Regions from separate parts of the Arthrobacter sp. Marseille-P9274 genome, predicted to be linked through region 1. Evidence: predicted binding sites of a transcription regulator. Region 1 holds the regulator's gene; the other holds the start of a gene.
The links. Region 1 encodes HrcA, which represses chaperone genes, less so after heat shock. Its sites were predicted from a motif close to TTNGCACTCGNNNNNNNCGAGTGCNAA; they were not measured.
Positions count from the first base shown of each region.

Region 1 (9,381 bases):
CACATCCTCGACACCCTGCAGGATCTCGCTGACCACCTTGAGGCCCGAGCTGGAACCGCCGGGCAGGTCGATCTGCGTCACGTCGCCGGTGACCACCATCTTGGAGCCGAACCCCAGGCGGGTCAGGAACATTTTCATCTGCTCAGGGGTCGTGTTCTGGGCCTCGTCGAGGATGATGAATGCGTCATTGAGCGTCCGGCCGCGCATGTAGGCCAGCGGCGCCACTTCAATGGTGCCCGCAGCCATCAGGCGCGGGATGGAGTCCGGGTCCATCATGTCGTGCAGGGCATCGTAGAGCGGGCGCAGGTACGGGTCGATCTTGTCGCTGAGCGTTCCCGGCAGGAAGCCGAGCCGCTCCCCCGCCTCGACAGCGGGACGCGTCAGGATGATCCGGTTGACCTCCTTGTGCTGCAGGGCCTGGACCGCCTTGGCCATGGCCAGGTAGGTCTTGCCCGTGCCGGCGGGGCCGATCCCGAAAACGATCGTGTGGTTGTCGATGGCCTCGACGTAGTCCTTCTGGTTCAGCGTCTTGGGCCGGATGGTCCGCCCGCGCGAGGACAGGATGTTCAGCGTCAGGACCTCGGAAGGCCTGGCGACCGACTGTTCGCTCAGCATGCGCAGCAGCTGCTCGACGACCTGGGGCGTCACGCGCGTGTCATTGGCGGCCAGGGTCCTGATCTCTGCCAGCAGCCGCCCGGTGCGCTCCACGGCCTGGGGCGGGCCCGTTATGGACAGCTCATTGCCGCGCACGTGCAGGTCCACGTCGGTGAACTCGGACTCGATCAGCCGCAGCACCTCGTCCTGGGCACCCAGTGCCCTGACCATATGCTCGGGCGATTCGAAGTGCACAGAGAGACTACCGGATCCTAGCGGATCAACATCCAATTGTGTTTCCGACATAGTGCGGCCTGACCCGGCCTTCCATCGCCCCTTCAGTAGTGTTCGGCTGCTGGCCTACTGCTCGGTTCCGCCCGCCCGAACGGGCGCGCGATTCATACATCAATGCTACGGCACGCAACCGCCGTCGACCCATGGTGCGCGCACCGGCCGTTCGGTATCGATCCTGTTTCGATCCTGCATCAGTCCGGTTGAGAGGACCCGAATCGTCCCCGGCACGGACCGGGTATGTGCCAAGCTAGTCTCTCGGACACCGGCACCGGCCGGTTTCCGCAGGTCCTCCTTGGACTTGGACGACGAACGCAGCCGCAAGATAAAGGAACGCAGCTATTTCCCCCGAACAGACCCGGCACCCGGCCCCGACGCGCAAGTTCCGCGCCTGGCTGGCCGTCCTGACGCTCGGCAGCGTCGTGCTGATCGGCTGTTCCCCGGCGGGTCCCGGCAGTGAGCCACGAACGTCGATGCCGCCCAGCACGGGGGGCCCCACCATCATGAGCAGCCCGCTGGTCACCAGTGCCCCCTTGGAGACACCGGAGAGCACGTCGCTTTCGCCCGTGTACTGGCTCGGCGAGAACGCGGACAGCGTCTTCCTCTACCGCGAGTTCCGTTCGGCGGAGGACCTCGGAGATCCCATCACGACGGCGGTCAACGCCGCTCTGTCGCTGCAGCCGCTCGATTCCGACTACTTCAATCCGTGGCGGCCGGCTTCCAAGGTCGGCACGTCGATCACCAAAGGCTCGGTCATCACGCTGGACATCTCCTCGGACGCCTTCAAGGCCAACGTCGACGAAGGCATCGCCGAGCGCGCCATCCAGCAGTTGGTCTACACAGCCACGGCCGCCGCCGCCAACGCCGGCCTTAGCACCCCGGGCAACCCCCTCGAAGTGGAAATCCTGGTGGACGGCCACCGCGGGTACATGGCCTTCGGCTATGTGAAACTCGGCGCCCTGATGACCCGAAATCCTGAACTGACGGCGCCGATCTGGGTCATCGACCCCCAGCAGGATGCAGCCTTGAACGACCGGCTGGAGGTCTACGGCCGCGCCGTCGCCATCGACGCGGAGCTGTCGTGGCAGGTCTCCCGGCTGAAGGATGCCGAGGACACCGGCAGCGGCAGCAAGGTCAAGTCCGGCACAGTCGGGATCAACGCCCCCGACGGCGCCTCCGGAGAGTTCCGGTTCGGTCTCGACCTCCCCGCGGGGACGTACCGGCTCAGCGTGTTCGATGCCGCCCAGGACGGGGCGGCCGCCACGGAGTTGAATCCGGACAGCAAGACCTTTAGCGTCAAGTAGCCGCTCATCCAGCAGTAGCGGGCAGGCCGGCGCGGCTACCAGCGCCGCAGCTGGACGCTCAGCAGCGTGACGGCCGCGGGTCCCGCGGTCGACGAGCGCAGCACATGCGGCCCCAGCCGGACGGCGACCGCGCCGGCGGCGAGCATCTGCTCGACCTCCTGCGGGCTCATGCCGCCTTCCGGCCCCACAATCATGAGGACACTGCCATCCCCGTCACTTGGCAGTCCGGCCTCTGCCACCGCGTCAGCCAGCGATCGCGCTGCGTCTTCATGGAGGATCAGCGCAACTCGGCTGGAGGCAATCAGCCGGCACAGGTCCTTCAGGCCCACGAGCGTGCCGACCTCCGGGATGACCGCGCGGCGCGACTGCTTCGCCGCCGCCCTGACCGTCGCCTCCCACTTCGCCTGTCCCTTGGCCGCCTTCGCATCCCGCCAGCGGACGATGCTGCGCTCCGACTGCCACGGCACCACGCGGTCGACGCCGAGCTCCGTGGCGGCTTCGATGGCCATCTCGTCCCGGTCGCCCTTCGCCAGCGCCTGGACCAGCGTCAGGCTGTAGGGAGGCGCGGGATCGACGGCTACCGACTCGGCCCGGACGGTCAGCTCCTGGGGCGCAACGGCAGTAACCGTGCCGGAGAGGCGCTTCCCGGTTCCGTCCACGATGTCCACCGCTTCACCGGCGGCCAGGCGCTTGACCGCGACGGCGTGCCGCGCCTCCGCGCCGGTGAGGACGAACAGCGCGCCGGGGGCAACGCCGTCGAACTCTGAAGGCTCAGCGAAAAAGACCGGGTTGGTCATGGGTCAGAGGTGGCCGAGCTTGTCGCGGAGCCGGGCGAAGACGCCGGTGCCACTGCCGGCGAGCTTCCCTTCGGTGTACTGCTCGCCGCGGGCCTGGGACAGCTGCCGCAGCAGGCTCTCCTGCTCTGAATCGAGCTTGGTCGGCGTCTCGACGTGGATGTGGACCTTGAGGTCGCCGCGGCCGTAGCCGCGCAAGTGCGTGACGCCCAGGCCGCGCAGGTTAATAATCTCGCCCGCCTGCGTGCCGGGCTTGATGTCCAGCTGCTGGGGGCCGTCGAAGGTGTCCAGCTCGAGCTCGGTGCCAAGGGCGGCCGCGGTCATGGGCACGGACATCGTGACGTGCAGGTCATCGCCTTCCCGCAGGAAGTTCTTGTCCTGGGCCACGCGGATCTCCACATACAGGTCGCCCTGCGGTCCGCCGCCGGGACCGGTCTCCCCCTGTCCCGCCAGCTGGATGCGGGTGCCGGTGGCCACACCGGCCGGGATCTTGATGGTCAGCGACCGGCGGCTGCGAATGCGGCCCTCGCCGTTGCACTCGTTGCACGGATCGGGAATGACCGTGCCGTAGCCCTGGCAGCTGCCGCAGGGGGCGGCGGTCATGACCTGGCCGAGGATGGAGCGGACGGCGCGATGGACCTGGCCGGACCCGCCGCAGATGTCGCAGGTGCGCGGGCTGGTGCCTGGGCGGCAGCAGCTGCCGTCGCAGGTCGGGCAGATGACGGCGGTATCCACCTCGATCTTCTTGTTGACGCCGAAAACGGCGTCCTTAAGGTCGATCTTTACGTTGATCAGGGCGTCCTGCCCGCGCTGGCGGCGCGAGGCCGGTCCCCCGCCGCCTCCGGGGCCGCCGAAGAAGGTCTCAAAGATGTCCTGGAAGGCGAAGCCTGCGCCGGAGTAGCCGCTGCCGAATCCACTGTCCGTACCGTTCTCGTTGCCGGTCGTGTCGTATACCCGGCGCTTCTGCGGGTCGGAGAGCACTTCGTAGGCGTGGCTGACACGCTTGAACTCTTCGGCCGCCTGGGGGCCATCGTTGACATCCGGATGCAGCTTCCGTGCCAGCTTGCGGTAGGCCTTCTTGATTTCCTCAGCCGTGGCATCCTGGCTGACACCGAGAACGTCGTAGTGGTTGCTCACCTGGTTAACTTCTTTCCTGGAATCGGTTGGCGGACAGTGGCTGTCCAACTGCTGCTTGCTGCCGGCACCTAGCCGGCGAGGATCCTCGAAAGGTAGCGTGCGACCGCACGTACTGCCGCCATCGTCGTCGGGTAGTCCATCCGGGTCGGACCGAGGATGCCGACCTTCGCGGAGGCATCCGGTCCATAGCCCGTGGCAATCACGGAGGTCTCGGCCAGCGAACCGTACGGGTTCTCGCTGCCGATCCGCACCGAGACGCCTCGCGCATCCTGCTGCATCTCCGACAGTAGCCGGAGCATGACCACCTGCTCTTCGAGGGCCTCGAGGATGGGCCCGATGGTCAGCGGGAAATCCATGGTGGAACGGGCGAGGTTGGCCGTGCCAGCCAGCAGGATCCGCTCCTCGTGGGTGGCTTCGGCGAGTTTCACCAGCGCCGCCCCGAGTTCCCGTGCCACGGCGGCCGATTCGGGCCGGACACTCTGCACCGTGCCGTCCACCAGACGGCGCAGGGCTTCCAGCGGGTGGCCGGACAAGTCGGACAGGAAAGCGGTCCGCAGGTCGGACAGCTGCTGGTCCGTCACCTCCGCGGGGAGGCCGATGACCTGCTGCTCAACCTTGCCGTTGTCCGCGATCACCACGACCAGGGCCCGCGCTGGCGCCAGCAGGACGAACTCGATATGCCGCAGCCTGGCGCGGCCCAGCTGCGGGTACTGGATGACCGCGACCTGGTGCGTGAGCTGCGAGAGCAGCCGCACCGTCCGCTCCATCACGTCATCGAGGTCGTCCGCGCCCTCTAGGAGGGTCTGGATCGCCCGGCGTTCGGCTTGCGAGAGCGGTTTGACGTCCGAGATGCGGTCCACGAACAGACGGTAGCCCTTGTCCGTCGGGATGCGCCCTGCACTGGTGTGCGGGGCCACGATGAGCCCCTCTTCCTCCAGCGCCGCCATATCGTTGCGGATCGTGGCCGATGAAACACCGAGGTGGTGCCTCTCCACGAGGGCCTTCGAACCGACAGGCTCGCGCGAATGAACGTAGTCTTCAACGATCGCGCGAAGCACTTCCAGCCGTCGGACTTCGCTCACGGTACACCTCCTGATTCTGCTTGGCCGGCACGCGCACAGCATTAGCACTCAACACGCCTAAGTGCTAAGTCTAATACGTTACGGCCGTTGTTAGCATTGTCGGGCGGCCCGAGGCCGTCCCGCGGTTCCGCTGGCGGCCCCGCCGCGGCGGAAGCCGCTCCCGTCTTCTCCACTCACTACGGCACGAACAAAGGAAGTCGCTATGAGCAGTTACGGTTGGGGCCCGCAGGATCTCTCCGCCCCCAAGGCCCGGCAGCTGCGCGAGGTCCCAGCCGAGCCCGGCCTTGTCCTGGAGGACGTCCAGTCCGGTTGGGTCGGCGCCGTCGTCCGCGTGGAAAAGTCGGGCGGCGTCCACCTTGTCTCGCTCGAGGACCGGCGCGGGAAGACCAAGTCCTTCCCCCTGGGTTTCGGCTTCCTGCTCGAGGGTGAGCCGGTGAAGGTCGTCGCCGCGACGCCGAAGGCGCGGCCCGCCGGTCCGCAGCGAACCGCTTCCGGTTCCGTCCGGGTGGAGGGATTGCGCGCCCAGGTCGCCAAGGCGAGCCGGATCTGGGTCGAAGGCAAGCACGATGCGGAACTGGTCGAGAAGGTCTGGGGGCACGATTTGCGGGTCGAAGGCATCGTCGTCGAACCCCTGCACGGCGTCGACGACCTGGCTGCCGCCGTCGAAAGCTTCGGCCCCGGGCCGGACCGGAAGCTTGGCATCCTCGTGGACCATCTGCTCCCCAACACCAAGGAGTGGCGAATCGCCGAAGCCGCGATGGCCGTTCCGGCCGCCCGTGGCAACGTGCTGATCGTCGGGCACCCCTACGTGGACGTGTGGCAGGCCATCAAGCCCTCGGTTATCGGGCTGGACAAGTGGCCAACCGTGCCGCGCGGCACCGATTGGAAGACCGGGATCCTGACCGGACTCGGGTGGCCGCACAGCACGCAGGCGGACATCGCGGACGGCTGGAAGCGGCTGCTGGGCAGCGTCCGAACCTATGCCGACCTCGAACCGTCATTGCTGGGGCGGGTGGAGGAAGTGATCGATTTCCTCACCGCCTGAGGGCCTTTGGGACCATGCAGCGACCAATCTGCCATTTGCAGCCACTGCGTGCTCAACTTACCCTCATAGAAGTGAAATCGAGCAACACCACTTATTACGAGGCAGGTCCTGTGTCAGACAACACCGCGCGCAACGAGCCTTCGGGGCGTCCACCGGCGCGCCGGACGCAGTACCAAAGCGCTGCTTCATCGGCCCTGCCGCTGACGCCGTCCGAGGACCGGCAGTGGGCCACGATGGCGCATTTCGGCGGCATCCTGGGCTGCCTCCCCTCGCTGGTGATCTACCTGATCTTCAAGGACCGCGGGCCATTCACCGCGCAGGAATCGAAGGAGGCGCTGAACTTCACCCTGCCGCCGACCGTCGTGGCCATCGTCGCCAACCTGCTGATCCTGATCCCGGCGGTGAGTGGATTCTTCGCCGTGGTGGCGGCCGCGATTTGGGTTTTCCTGACGGTCTTCTCCGTCAAGGCGGGCATTGAGGTCAACCGCGGTCGGCCCTACCAGTACCCGCTCAACCTGCGCTTCATCCGCTAGGCGCGGCCAGGGGCGGCTGCCCGGCCTAGTACCCGAGCAGCCGGCGTACGACGGCGTCCGCCAGCAGCCTGCCCTGCAGCGTCAGCCTGACCGTGCCGGCGATAGCGGCGGCGCCGTCCAGAAGTCCCTCCGCGATCAGCCCGGCGACGGCTTTGCGTCCCTCGGCATCTAGTTCCGCGGTGCCAAGTCCATCGATGATCCGGGTTTGCAGCATGATGTGCTCCATCCGGCGGGTCTCCTCGTCCAGGGTCTCCCGTCCAGCAGCCGGAGAAACCGCGGTCGCGAGCCGCTGCGCATAAGCCGCCGGGTGCTTGACGTTCCACCACCGCACCCCGCCCATATGCGAATGCGCGCCGGGGCCGGCACCCCACCAGTCCGCCCCGCGCCAGTACGCCAGGTTGTGGCGGCACCGGTCTGCCTCGGAACGGGCCCAGTTGCTGACTTCGTACCAGGAGTAGCCGGCGGCGCCAAGCAGTTCCTCGGCCCGCAGGTATTTCGCGGCATGGTCGTCGTCGTCAATCCCGGGCATTTCCCCGCGCCGGATCCTGGCGGCGAGCTTCGTGCCGTCCTCGACAATGAGCGAGTAGGCGGAGATGTGGTCCGGGCCGCAGGCGATGGCCGCCAGCAAGCTGGTCTCCCAATCGGCCATGGACTCCCCCGGCGTGCCGTAGATCAGGTCGAGGCTCACCTTCAGCCCGGCCTCCCGTGCCCACTGCACGGCGAGCGGCACGCGCTCCGGGTCGTGGGTGCGGTCCAGCACCTTGAGCACATGCGGGACAGCCGACTGCATGCCGAAGGACACCCGCGTGAAGCCGGCTTCCGCCAGCAGGCCCAGCGATTCAGGCGTCACCGAATCGGGATTGGCTTCCGTGGTGATTTCAGCTCCGGCTTCGAGGCCCCACAGCCGCTCTGCCCGCCGCAGGATCGACGCCAGGTCAGCCGCCGGCAGGAGGGTCGGTGTTCCCCCGCCGAAGAAGACGGTCGAGAGCTTCCGTTCCGGCAGGCCGGAGGCGGACATGGCCCGGGCGGCGAAATCCAGCTCGGCGCTGGCTGTGCCGGCGTACTCGGCCTGCGATGCGCCGCCGCCCAGTTCCTTGGCGGTATAGGTATTGAAGTCGCAGTAGCCGCAGCGTACGGCGCAGAAGGGAATGTGGACATAGAGGCAGAAGTCGCGTCCTGCTGCTCCCTCGGCGGCCTGCGCCGGCAGCAAGCCGTCTGCCGGCGCGGGATCGCCCAGCGGAAGGGTACTAGGCACGGCGGCGGACCGCCGTCGTCGTAATGCTCATGCGGCTACTTCTTGGCCTTGTCTTTCGAATCATCCGAAGACAGCGCCGCGATGAAGGCCTCCTGGGGCACTTCAACCCGCCCGACCATCTTCATGCGCTTTTTGCCTTCCTTCTGCTTTTCCAGCAGCTTGCGCTTACGGCTGATGTCGCCGCCATAGCACTTCGCGAGCACGTCCTTGCGGATGGCGCGGATGTTTTCGCGGGCGATGATCCGGGAGCCAATCGCCGCCTGGATGGGGACCTCGAACTGCTGGCGCGGAATCAGCTCGCGCAGCTTCGACGTCATCATGACGCCGTAGCCGTAGGCCTTGTCCCGGTGCGTAATGGCGCTGAACGCGTCCACCTGTTCGCCCTGCAGCAGGATGTCCACCTTGACCAGGTCCGCGACTTGGTCCCCGTCCGCTTTCCAGTCCAGCGACGCGTAGCCGCGGGTCTTGGACTTGAGCATGTCGAAGAAGTCGAAGACGATCTCCGCCAGCGGCAGGCGGTAGCGCAGCTCCACCCGGTCCTCGGAGAGGTAGTCCATCCCCTTCATATCGCCGCGGCGCGACTGGCAGAGCTCCATGATGGCGCCGACGAATTCGTTGGGCGCGAGGATGGTCGCGGAGACCATGGGTTCGCGGACCTCGGAAACCTTGCCGTCCGGATATTCGCTCGGGTTGGTGACCGTGATGACCTTCTTGTCCTCGAGCGTGACTTCGTACACCACGTTCGGGGCGGTGGAAATCAGGTCAAGGTTGAATTCGCGCTCCAGCCGCTCCCGGACGATCTCCAGGTGCAGCAGGCCCAGGAAGCCGACGCGGAAGCCGAAGCCGAGCGCCGCCGAGGTCTCCGGCTCGTAGATTAGCGCGGCATCGTTGAGCTTGAGCTTGTCCAGGGCGTCGCGCAGCACTGGGTAGTCGCTGCCGTCGATGGGGTACAGGCCGGAGAAGACCATGGGCTTGGGGTCTGCATAGCCGCCGAGGGACTCCGCGGCGGGCTTGGCCAGGTTGGTCACCGTGTCGCCGACCTTTGACTGCCGTACGTCCTTCACGCCGGTGATCAGGTAGCCGACTTCGCCCACCCCGAGGCCCTTGGTGGGCGTCGGCTCGGGGGAACTGACGCCGATCTCCAGCAGCTCGTGGCTCGCCCTGGTCGACATCATCTGGATCCGTTCGCGCGGATTGAGCTTCCCGTCCACCACGCGCACGTAGGTCACCACGCCCCGGTAGGAGTCGTACACGGAGTCGAAGATCATCGCGCGTGCCGGAGCGTCCGCGTCGCCGACGGGGGCCGGCAGATCCCGGACGATCTTGTCGAGCAGTGCCTCGACGCC
Region 1 is NZ_CAMPOV010000001.1:1,526,294-1,535,674, forward strand. Features, by position in the region: gene OC550_RS06940 (PhoH family protein) at 1-900, opposite strand, end outside; gene OC550_RS06945 (GerMN domain-containing protein) at 1,389-2,189, shown strand; gene OC550_RS06950 (16S rRNA (uracil(1498)-N(3))-methyltransferase) at 2,225-2,986, opposite strand; gene dnaJ (molecular chaperone DnaJ) at 2,990-4,120, opposite strand; gene hrcA (heat-inducible transcriptional repressor HrcA) at 4,189-5,202, opposite strand; gene OC550_RS06965 (DUF3097 domain-containing protein) at 5,405-6,247, shown strand; gene OC550_RS06970 (DUF4870 domain-containing protein) at 6,358-6,780, shown strand; gene hemW (radical SAM family heme chaperone HemW) at 6,806-8,035, opposite strand; gene lepA (translation elongation factor 4) at 8,071-9,381, opposite strand, start outside.

Region 2 (11,316 bases), 1.2 Mb from region 1:
CGCCGAGGGCCAGGAACCACATCAGCCAGTCCAGGCGCAGATGGTAGGGCGCAAACTGGCGCGGCAGCCGCCGCGGGTCGCCGGGCTTGCCCTTGAACTGGTATTCCTCCCACTGGTCGCCGTCGAGCGTTCCTTCGACAACGATCTCGAAGCGCTCGCGGGTGATGCTGCCGAAGGCGCCGTAGGCGTTGGCAAGGTGCCAGCGGTTGAAGCTGGCGTTCATCAGCTGGCGCTTGGCGAACAGGTTCCGCGCTGGCCAGTAGCTCAGCACCACCATCAGCGCGGTGACGGCGAGGACGACGACGGTGAACCAGAGGGGCGTGGGACCGTAGTCCGGCGTCAGGGCAGGCTCGCCGGGAAGGACAGCGGCGATGGCCCGGTCGCCCAGTGCCGCCGAGGCGATGATGATGGTCAGCCAGTTCAGCCAGGCGAAATTGCCGGAGAGCACCAGCCACAGCTGGGTGACGATCAGGATGGCGGCGGCGATGCTGCCGACCGGCTGGGGGAAGAACAAGAAGAACGGGACTACGAGCTGGGCGAAGTGGTTGCCGGCCACCTCCACCTTGTGCAGCGGCTTGGGCAGGTGGTGGAAGAACCAGCTGACCGGGTTCGGCATCGGCTGCGTCTCGTGGTGGTAGTAAAGGGCCGTCAGGTCCCGCCAGACCCGGTCGCCGCGGATCTTGATCATGCCGGCCCCGAACTCCAGCCGGAAGGCCAGCCACATAAACAGCCACAGCACCGTGACCGGCGGCGCGATGTCGTTGGAGCCCAGGAAGGCGGCCAGGAAACCGGCCTCCAGCAACAGCGTTTCCCAGCCGAAGCCGTAGAAGGTCTGGCCGACGTTAACGATCGACATGTAGAGGCCCCACAACAGCAGGAATGCCGCCATCGGAAGCCACGGCGGGCCAGCTTGCGGCAGGCCGGCCACCAGCAGCAGCGCCACCACCGCGCCCGTCCAGGCCACCGCCAGCAGCAGCCCGTCCGAGTAACGCCAGCGGAACAGCGTGGGTCCGCGGGCGGACGCCCGGGCCAGGTAGCGCGGAACGGGCAGCAGCCCGTTTTCGCCGAGCAGCACCCGGAACTGCGCCACCGCGGAGAAGAATGCGATCGTGTAAACCGCGGCGATGCCGCGCTGCAGTACCTGCCGCGCCACCTCGAATCCGTCGGCCTCCAACCAATCCATCGCACTCTCCACGTTAGGGCGGCGGTCGAGGGTGTCAAGGGAGGGAAGCGGATGGACTGCAGGACCTCCTGCGCCCGCTTAGCCGAAGAGTGCGGACGCCTTCATCAGCGTCTGTACCATTCCGTAGAGCAGCGGGATGCCGACCAAGAGCCAGCCCAGTGCCACCTGTGCCTTCTTCATCAGTGCCTGTCCTTTCCTGCCACGGCGGAATCGAGATGCGCAGATTCCGCTGCAGCCGGTTCATGGTGTTTAGCGTCGACCGGTTTGACCAGCAGGTTGGCGGCGAACCCCAGCACCAGCAGCCCGACCATGGTCAGCAGGGCCGGCTGGTAGGCCGCCGCAGTCAGCTCGCCCGGCTTGCCCTGCGCGTCGAGGAAGGCGTTGACAATCAGCGGTCCCGCGATGCCGGCCGCAGACCAAGCCGTGAGCAGCCGGCCGTGGATGGCTCCGACCTGGAAGGTGCCGAAGAGGTCGCGCAGGTAAGCAGGAACGGTCGAGAATCCGCCGCCGTAGAAGCTGATGATCACGAAAGCAAGCAGCACGTACAGGGAGGTGGAGGAGTGGCCGAACAGCGCCAGGACCACGTACAGCACCGCGCCCACACCGAGGTAGATCATGTAGATGTTCTTGCGGCCGATGTAGTCGGAGGTGGTTGACCATGCGAACCGGCCGGCCATGTTGCCGATGGACAGCAGCCCGACGAATCCTCCCGCGACGGCTGCGGTGACGAGGGAGCTCCCGTCGGCCTGCCTGAAGAAGTCCTGGATCATCGGCGAGGCCTGTTCGAGGATGCCGATGCCGGCGGTGACGTTGCAGAACAGCGCGATCCAGACCAGCCAGAACTGCGGCGTGCGGATGGCATTGCGTGCTGAGACGTTGGCGGTCGTGACCAGCTCCTTCGCCTTCACCATGGAGGGATCGAAGCCGGCGGGCTTCCAGCCCTCGGGGGGCACTTTGATGGTCATCGCACCGAACATCATGTACAGGAAATAGACGACGGCGAAGGTCAGGAAGAGCTTGCCAACCGCGTCTCCGCTGGCGACCCAGCCGGGGGTGCCGTCGAAAGACGGATCGTAGAACTGGAGCAGGGCGCCGGACAGCGGGCTGGCGATCAGCGCGCCGCCGCCGAAGCCCATGATGGCCATGCCCGTGGCCAGCCCCGGACGGTCGGGAAACCACTTGATCAAGGTGGAAACGGAGGAGATATAGCCGATGCCGAGTCCGATGCCTCCGATCACGCCGTAACCGAGGTAGACGAGCCACAACTGGTTGTTGAAGATCCCGAGCGAACCGACGAGGAACCCGGAGGACCAGAAGACCGCCGCCGTGAACATCGCCATCCGGGGCCCGTTCCGGTCCACCCAGGTGCCCATGACGGCCGCGGACAGGCCGAGCATGACGATGGCGACGGAGAAGATCACGCCGATTTCGGTGAGGCTGGCATCGAAGTGCGCGACCAGCGCGTTCTTGTACACGCTTGTCGCGTACGCCTGTCCGATGCACAGATGGACGGCCAGGGCTGCCGGCGGGATGAGCCAGCGGTTGAACCCAGGCGGGGCGATGGAATTTTTGCGGTCCAGCCAAGCCATGGCAGTGCCTTCCGAACGTGATTAATCGTTTATTCAATACTGTGCGTTATATCACAGGACCGCCCGCGGCCCGGCTTGGGTCGGGTGCTTACGGTCGGCCGCCGCAAGGGCGAGAATGAGTCCATGGAGACCGGCGAAAAGGGCCGGCATTCGCCGCGCCGGGTTGAGGCCGCACCGGGTGTGATGCGATTCTCGGCCGAAGCGGACTTCTGGTTGCGGCCGATGTGTCACCATAAAATCCGGCCCCGGCGGGACTACCGGGACAAATCAGGAATGGAGGGGCAGTGCAGGACAAGGACGGTCAGCGGGACACGGAGTCGGGGACGACGCCCCGGGCCGGCATGCTGCCCATCGTGAGGCCGATGAACCAGGCCGGCGGTTCTCCCGACGGGACGACGGCCAGCCAGTCTCGACCGGGCCGTCCTATTCCCGAATCCTCGGACGGCCGCCCGGTGGCCACCAAACAACAGCCTAGGTCGGCGAGGGCCCAGTCCCGCCGGCACAACAGGCACCGGGGAAAGCCGGAGCTGCCGAAGAAACCGGTCGCGAAGGAAGCCAAGCCCGTCCCCGCCGGAACGGCTCCGCTGCCGTTGCCCAAGAATCAGCAACGGACCAACGCGGCCGCCCGCCGGATGCTTCGCAAACTTGTGCAGGGGGAGGCCCCTCCGACAGCCCCGATGGGCATCGTTGAGCGCCTCGCCGGCAGCCCTTACGCCAACCCGCTCGTGCAGAGCTCCGGGGTGGACGCTTCGGCGCGCCTCACGCTGGACTTCGCCCTCGACGTCGCCGAAACCATGCTGAGGTTCGGGGCCGGTGCGCTGGAGGTCGAATCCAGCATCATCGCCGTGACCGCCGCCTTCGGGCTGCGCGACGTCGACGTGGACATCACCAACCAGTCCGTGGTGATCAACTATGCCCGGCCGGACACTGTGCCGATCCACGTTCTGCGCGTCGTGCGCTCGTGGACCAACAACTACGCGGGCCTATCCGCGGTACACCAGCTCGTGACGGACATCGTCAACGGCGGCGTGGGCCGGACCGAGGCCAGGGAGCGGCTGAAGCAGATCACCTCACGTCCGAAGCCGTTCCCGCGCTGGATGGCGATCGGTGCCGGCGGCGTGTTCTCCGCCGCGATCACCGGATTCATGGGCGGCGGAATCTTTGCCGGGCTGGTGGCACTGCTGGCCACGGTGCTGATGGGTCTGCTCGGCCGGAAACTCAATAAGTGGCGGGTCCCGGACTTCTTTGTTACCGCCGTCGGCGCCTGCCTGGCAACCATCGCGGCACTGGTCTTCTTCCAGCTGCGCGTGCCGCTCAGCCCGGCGCTGGTCATTGCCGGCGGCATCCTCTACCTGCTGCCGACAGGCCGGCTGGTGTCCGCCACCCAGGACGCCATCAACGGCTTCCCGGTCACGGCCATGGGGCGCTACCTCTCAGCCTTCCTGACCTTTGCGGCCATTGCCTCCGGGGTGGCCGTGGGGCTGGTTGCCGGGAATCTGGTGGGCGTCAGCCTGCCCGAAATCTTCATCGAGGGCGGGACCAACTATCCCTTCATCGTCCGGGCCGCGCTGCTGATGATGGCCACGATCGCGATTTCCATCACGGAACAGACCCGGGCGAACATCCTGCTGCCGACTGCCCTGGTGGGAGTTGTTGGCCTGATGGTCTACGAGGCCGTCCTTCTGGCCGGCCTTGGGTCGCGCATCAGCCCGTTTGTCGCCGCCGTCGTTATTGGTTTCCTCGGGCGGATTGTCGGACTGAGGCTGGGCTCCCCGCAGTTGGTGGTCGCCGTCCCCGCGGTGCTCTTCCTGCTTCCGGGCTTCTCGGTCTTCCGCGCCATCTACGAGCTGACGATCAGCACCGAGCAGGCGTTCAACGGCATGATCGGCCTGCTCGGGGCTTTGACCGTGATCCTGGCGATGGCCGGCGGCACGGTGCTCGGCGACTATCTGGCACAGCCCCTTACCCGCAACCTGGGGTCCAACGAGGGCCGGCGGCGGAACCGCCGCCGCTAGCCCGGATAGTTCTCCGGAAAGATCTGGCCGGCCGGGGTCTTCTTCTCCGCCTGGAAGGCGTCCTCCGCGCGGCCGTAGGCCCAGTACCCCGAGATGGACACCTGCTTGCGGTGCAGCCCGTGGTCCTTGAACAGGACATCGCGCAGTTCCTTGACCGCACCGCGCTCGCCGTGCACAAAAGCGTCCACCTCTCCCACCGGCCAGTCCAGCTCCGCCACCGCGTCGCGCAGCAGCGAGGTGGTGCCGGCGGGACGGCCCAGCCGGTAGAGCCAATGCACTTCGACGCCGTCCGGTGCGCCGAGCTCCTGCACGTCCGCGGAGGAATCAACCTCCAGGAACACATGGCCGGCGGCGGCCGGCGGCAGGGCCTCGATGGCGGCGGCGACGGCGGGCAGGGCGGCGTCATCGCCTGCGAAGAGGTACCAGTCGGCGGCCGGTGCGGGGGAGTAGGCGCCGCCGGGGCCGGTCAGCATCAGCCAGTCGCCGGGCCGCGCGGAGGCGGCCCAGGGGCCGGCCACGCCTTCGTCGCCGTGGACCACGAAGTCGATGGCCAGCTCGCCGGCCTCGGTGTCCACGCTCCGGAGCGTGTAGGTGCGGCTGACCGGGAGCCGGTCCGCGGGCAGTCTTTCCCTGAGGCCCGCCACATCCGCGGGAAGCTCGACGTCCAGACCCGGCGGGAGGAACCAGATCTTTACATACTGGTCCGTGGCCGGCTTGGGCTCGAACTTCGTGAACCCCTCGCCGCCGGCGAAAACGCGGACCATATGTGCGGAGAGCCGCTCGGTCCTGATGACCTGCAGGTTGATCTGCGGTTTTCGGGTCCGTGCGGGTGCTGCGGGCTGGCTCGACATCGACTGCTCCTGGCTTCCTTGATACTTAGGCCAACCTAACCCAGTAAGCCGCCTGCGCCCAATCGGAGTTACCGACCGGGGCTGGCGGGCAGGCGCCAGTCGACCGGCGCCGCGCCCTGCGAGGCCAGCAGCTCGTTGACCCGGCTGAAGGGGCGCGAGCCGAAGAAGCCGCGCGCTGCGGACAGCGGGCTGGGGTGCGCGGATTCGACCTTGGGCACACTGCCCAGCAGCGGCGCGAGGCCCTGGGCGTCGCGGCCCCAGAGCACAGCTACCAGCGGACGGCCGCGGGCCGCGAGGGCGCGGACCGCCAGCTCGGTCAGTTGCTCCCAGCCCTTGCGCCGGTGGCTTCCGGCCTTGCCCGCCTCCACGGTGAGCACGCGGTTCAGCAGGAGCACGCCCTGGGCCGCCCAGGCGCTCAGGTCGCCATGCGGCGCCGGCGGAATGCCGAGGTCCGACTGGAGCTCTCTGTAGATGTTGGCCAGGCTGCGGGGCAGCGGCCGCACCCTGCCGTCGACCGCGAAGGAGAGGCCGATCGGGTGGCCCGGTGTCGGGTACGGATCCTGTCCCACGATGAGCACCTTCACCGCGTCGAGCGGCTGTCCGAAGACCCGCAGGACGTTGGCCGGCGCAGGCAGGATCTCGCGTCCCTCGCGCCGCTGCTCCGCCAGTTGGTCCGCCAGTGCATGGACGGTGCCGGCCGCCGGCGCCAGCGCCTTCGCCCACTGCGGATGCATGACGTCCCTGAGTTCGGCCGGCGCGGCAAAAGGGTAAGCAGCGGTTGCCGGCCCCGCTCCGGGGCGGGCCGGAAGCGGAAACAGGGCGCCGTCGTCGTCAGTCATGCCCCTATGGTGCCGGGAACCGGCACGGAAGCGCGAACCCGCCCGGGCGTCGGCAGGATCACCGGGGCCGGTAAATGACAAGGCTGTGCTTCGGCCTTAAAATGGGCAGGACAGTTTCCCCAGCAAACCAAAGGAAGTGACGGTACCTCGTGCCCGGTCCCGCCGAAGCCAGCGCCTTCTCCCTCGACGCCGAAGTTGATGAGGCGAGCCCGCTGAGTGAACGGGACCAGAAGATGCTGGCCTTGGAACGGCAGTGGTGGAAGTACTCCGGCGCCAAGGAACAGGCGGTCCGCGAGCTGTTCGATCTCTCCGCAACGCACTACTACCAGATCCTCAACGCGCTCATCGATACCGAGGAAGCGCTGGCCCACGATCCGATGCTGGTCAAGAGATTGCGTAGACTACGTACGTCCCGGCAGCGTGCCCGCACGGCCCGCCGGCTGGGCACCAACGCCTGATCCGGATCCTCCGGACATCCACTGACAAGGACGCACTCTTCAGCGATGACCAAGTATCCCCGGGACGAGTTTGACCAAGTTCCTGAAACGTATGACCGGCAGGGTGTCCACCGTGCGCACGTGGACGTCAAGAAAAGCAGCGGGCTCGGCCTGATCATTCTGGCTTCGGTGCTGGCCCTGGCCGTGGGCGCGGTGTCCTTCTTCGTCGTCCCGCTGCTGGGGGCGGGCGGGGCCGGCCTGCCCGCCACGCAGACCGCTACCGCGGCGGAGTCGCCCGCGGCTGCAATGGAGACGGCCGAGCCGACGGCAGCGGCCGCCGCGAAGCCGACCGCAAAGCCCACGGAGGAAGCCGCCAAGGAGTCCGAGGAGGCCACCGAGGAACCGACCCACGAGCCCGCGGAAGAGCCTTCGGAGGAACCGAGCGCGGAAGCGGCAGGCGAAACGGTCAACCGGGCCGACCCACTGCTGATCTTTAATGCCGCCGGCGTCACCGGCCTTGGCGGAACCGTGTCCGAGCGCGTCAGCGCGGACGGTTGGTCCGTAGCCATGGTGGACAACTGGCAGGGCGGGGCGATGCCCAACTCGGTCATCTACTACAACCCGGGCCAGGTGGCCAATGCCGAGGCGGTCGGCCAGCTGCTGGGCATCACCGACCTGCGCGAGACGGCCCAGGGCGCAGTGTCGCTGTACGTCACCGTGGTGCTCGGTCCGGGCTTCCAGTAGCCCGTCGGCGCGTGAAACCACCGATCATTACACCTCCATAACGTTCGATGTGCCGTGCCTCACATTCCGGTCCGGGTGCCGATAGAGTAAACGCACCTGGTTGCCGGGAGCAGTGGCTGCAGGGGGAACTACTGACTATGGAGAGCAACATGGCGCTGGGAACCGTCAAATGGTTCAACGCGGAGAAGGGCTACGGCTTTATCACCGTCGATGAGAACAAATCGGACGTATTCGTGCACTGGTCGGCCATCCTGATGGACGGCTACCGATCCCTCGAGGAGGGCCAGCGCGTCGAATTTGAGATCGGGGAAGGCCAAAAGGGGCCGCAGGCCGAAGACGTGAAGGTCTCTGCCTGAATGGTTAAGTACGACGGCGGCGGGTGAGGTTTCGTGAGGACCTCGCCCGCCGCCGTCGTCGTCAAAGCGGTTAGCCCGGCCGCTGCGCCGGGAGCCGTCCTACTCCTTGAGCGGCACGCCCTTGGCGTCGCGGCGGAACATCTCGGCGCCGACGAGAATCATGATGCCTTCGATAAAGCCCCAGATGGCACCGAAGCCGAAGGTCACCAGGGTCACGGCGATCTGGGCGATGCCCAGGCCGACGTAGCCCAAGTAGAAGCGGTGGATGCCGAGGCCGCCTAGCAGGACGCCTAGGAGTCCCGCGACGAGCCGCGACTTCTGCTCGGGGTAGCCTCCGTAATACGGCTGGCCGTAGGGCTGTTGCCCGTATGGCTGCTGGCCGTAGGCGGGCTGGGTGTACGGCTGCTGGCCGTAAGGCTGCTGGTAGGGGCCGCCCGCCGGTGCCTGCGGATAGGGTTGTTGGTCCGGATCTTGGCCGTGCTGGGCCTGCCCGTAACCGGGCAAGCCGGGCTCCTGCGGTTGGGATGGTGTCCGGCCGTGTTCCTGCGGCCCGCCCAGCGGCCGGGTGGGATTGGTGCCGGCGCCGGCCAGAGGCTCAGTGGGATTCTCGTCCGGTTGGTCTTGCCTGCTCGGATTCTCCGACATTTCGACGGTCCTTCACTCGGGGTTCACTGGTGCTCCAATACCAATCTACGGGCCCGTCGGATGCCAAGCCATCGGGGGCCACCCTGATCCTGGGGTCGGGGTTCCGGCGAAGATTTTCCGCGTCCAGCGAAGACCGGGCTTCCGGCGCCGTGACGGCTTGCACTCGACCGGGCTGAGTGCTAATTATGGAGTTGGCACTCTCGCAGGCCGACTGCTAACGCGGCCGGTTCGGCGGGAGAGAGTGAAATTCCTAAGCCACTGTGGTGAGGGTTCCGGTGCGGTGTGAAGAGATCGCCGTCGCCGGAGTCCGTCCGTCGCGGGCACCGCTGTGGTCAGCAACCGGGTAATTCCGGTTGCGCCCGCTGTCTACTGTCCAGAAGGGACGATGCCGCCATGGCAAAGATCATTAGCTTCGATGAAGAGGCCCGCCGCGGCCTCGAGCGGGGTCTTAACATCCTCGCTGACGCTGTTAAGGTGACCCTCGGCCCGCGTGGCCGCAACGTGGTCCTCGAGAAGAAGTGGGGCGCTCCCACGATCACCAACGATGGCGTTTCCATCGCCAAGGAGATCGAACTCGACGATCCGTACGAGAAGATCGGCGCAGAGCTGGTCAAGGAAGTTGCCAAGAAGACCGACGACGTCGCAGGCGACGGCACCACCACGGCAACCGTGCTGGCCCAGGCCCTGGTCAAGGAAGGCCTGCGCAACGTTGCCGCCGGCGCCGATCCGCTGAGCCTCAAGCGCGGCATCGAGAAGGCCGTTGACGCCGTTACCGCCGAGCTGCTGGCTTCCGCCAAGGAAATCGAGACCAAGGAGCAGATCGCCGCTACCGCATCGATCTCTGCGGGCGACCCGCAGATCGGCGAGCTGATCTCCGAGGCACTCGACAAGGTGGGCAAGGAAGGCGTCATCACCGTCGAGGAGTCCAACACCTTCGGCCTCGAGCTCGAGCTCACCGAGGGCATGCGCTTCGACAAGGGCTACATCTCCGGCTACTTCGTCACCGACGCAGAGCGCCAGGAGACGGTCCTGGAGGATCCCTACATCCTGATCGTCAACTCCAAGATCTCCAACGTCAAGGATCTGGTTGCCGTCCTGGAGAAGGTCATGCAGTCCGGCAAGCCGCTGCTGATCATCGCCGAAGACATCGAGGGCGAAGCCCTGGCCACCCTGGTGGTCAACAAGATCCGCGGCACCTTCAAGTCCGTCGCCGTCAAGGCTCCGGGCTTCGGCGACCGCCGCAAGGCCCAGCTGGCCGACATCGCCATCCTGACCGGTGGCCAGGTCATCGCCGAAGAGGTCGGCCTGAAGCTGGAGAACGCTACCCTCGACCTGCTGGGCCAGGCCCGCAAGGTTGTTGTCACCAAGGACGAGACCACCATCGTCGAAGGTGCAGGCGACGCCGAGGAGATCGCCGGCCGCGTGGCCCAGATCCGCGCCGAGATCGAGAACTCCGACTCCGACTACGACCGCGAGAAGCTGCAGGAGCGCCTGGCCAAGCTGGCCGGCGGCGTTGCAGTCATCAAGGCCGGTGCCGCAACCGAGGTCGAGCTCAAGGAGCGCAAGCACCGCATCGAGGACGCTGTCCGCAACGCGAAGGCTGCCGTTGAGGAAGGCATCGTCGCCGGTGGCGGCGTGGCCCTGATCCAGGCCGGCGCCAAGGCGTTTGCCAACCTGCAGCTCGAAGGCGACGAGGCCACCGGTGCCAACATCGTCAAGGTTGCCATCGATGCTCCGCTGAAGCAGATCGCCTTCAACGCCGGCATGGAGCCGGGCGTTGTGGTCGACAAGGTCCGCGGCCTGGAGCCCGGCCACGGCCTGAACGCTGCAACCGGCGTCTACGAGGACCTGCTGGCTGCCGGCGTGAACGACCCGGTCAAGGTCACCCGTTCTGCCCTGCAGAACGCGGCGTCCATCGCCGGCCTGTTCCTCACCACCGAGGCCGTTGTCGCCGACAAGCCCGAGAAGAACGCTCCGGCCATGCCGGGCGGCGACGACATGGGCGGCATGGGCGGTATGGGCGGCTTCTAGCCTCACCTGCCTGTCCTGCTGACAGCGCGCCAAATCTGCGAGGTGCGGTTCCCGTAACGGGGGCCGCACCTTGCGGCGTTAAGGGCGGTGAATTCGTTCAGCGCGAGCTCTACCAGGACCTCCACCGTAATCCGGAACTCAGCCTGGCCGAACACCGAACCGCGCAGCTGGTCCAGGCCAGGCTCGCCGGCTTCGGCTACGACGTCCAGCGCATAGGAGGCACCGGCGTCGTCGGCATCCTCGCCAACGGGGACGGCCCCGCGGTACTGGCCCGTGCGGTCATCAATTTCTGGCTCTTCGCGCAGACGCTGCTGAACGTCATCCCAAGCGTCCAGGGCGAACTCGGCGCCACCCGCCCCCTGGGCCACCCGGCCCGCCCGGACGCTCCTGCACGCCGTCGATCGGCAGCTAGCGAAGATCCCCGGCAGGCGCTGCTACCAGCTCGGCGGCAAGGTTGGCCCGTGCCCGCTCCAGCCACAGCCTGCGGCCGGCGGCCGTGCGGTAGAGCGGATCCAGTGCCAGCAGCCGGCGTACGACGGCGGCGCGCCCGGCCGCGAAGTCAGCGTCGGCAATGTGCGCGTACTCTTTGCGGACGTTGTGCAGGTACCGGCGGTAGCCGTCCGGCT
Region 2 is NZ_CAMPOV010000001.1:2,760,353-2,771,668, reverse strand. Features, by position in the region: gene OC550_RS12825 (lipase maturation factor family protein) at 1-1,183, opposite strand, end outside; gene OC550_RS12820 (OFA family MFS transporter) at 1,363-2,772, opposite strand; gene OC550_RS12815 (threonine/serine exporter ThrE family protein) at 3,057-4,787, shown strand; gene OC550_RS12810 (siderophore-interacting protein) at 4,784-5,638, opposite strand; gene OC550_RS12805 (uracil-DNA glycosylase) at 5,707-6,477, opposite strand; gene OC550_RS12800 (DUF3263 domain-containing protein) at 6,627-6,935, shown strand; gene OC550_RS12795 (LytR C-terminal domain-containing protein) at 6,981-7,658, shown strand; gene OC550_RS12790 (cold-shock protein) at 7,808-8,014, shown strand; gene OC550_RS12785 (TM2 domain-containing protein) at 8,114-8,659, opposite strand; gene groL (chaperonin GroEL) at 9,053-10,690, shown strand; gene OC550_RS22310 (hypothetical protein) at 10,693-11,058, opposite strand; gene OC550_RS12770 (DUF4031 domain-containing protein) at 11,099-11,316, opposite strand, start outside.
Region 2: groL (chaperonin GroEL) is a predicted target of HrcA. The motif match lies at 8,851-8,877, and genes of this name have one in related genera.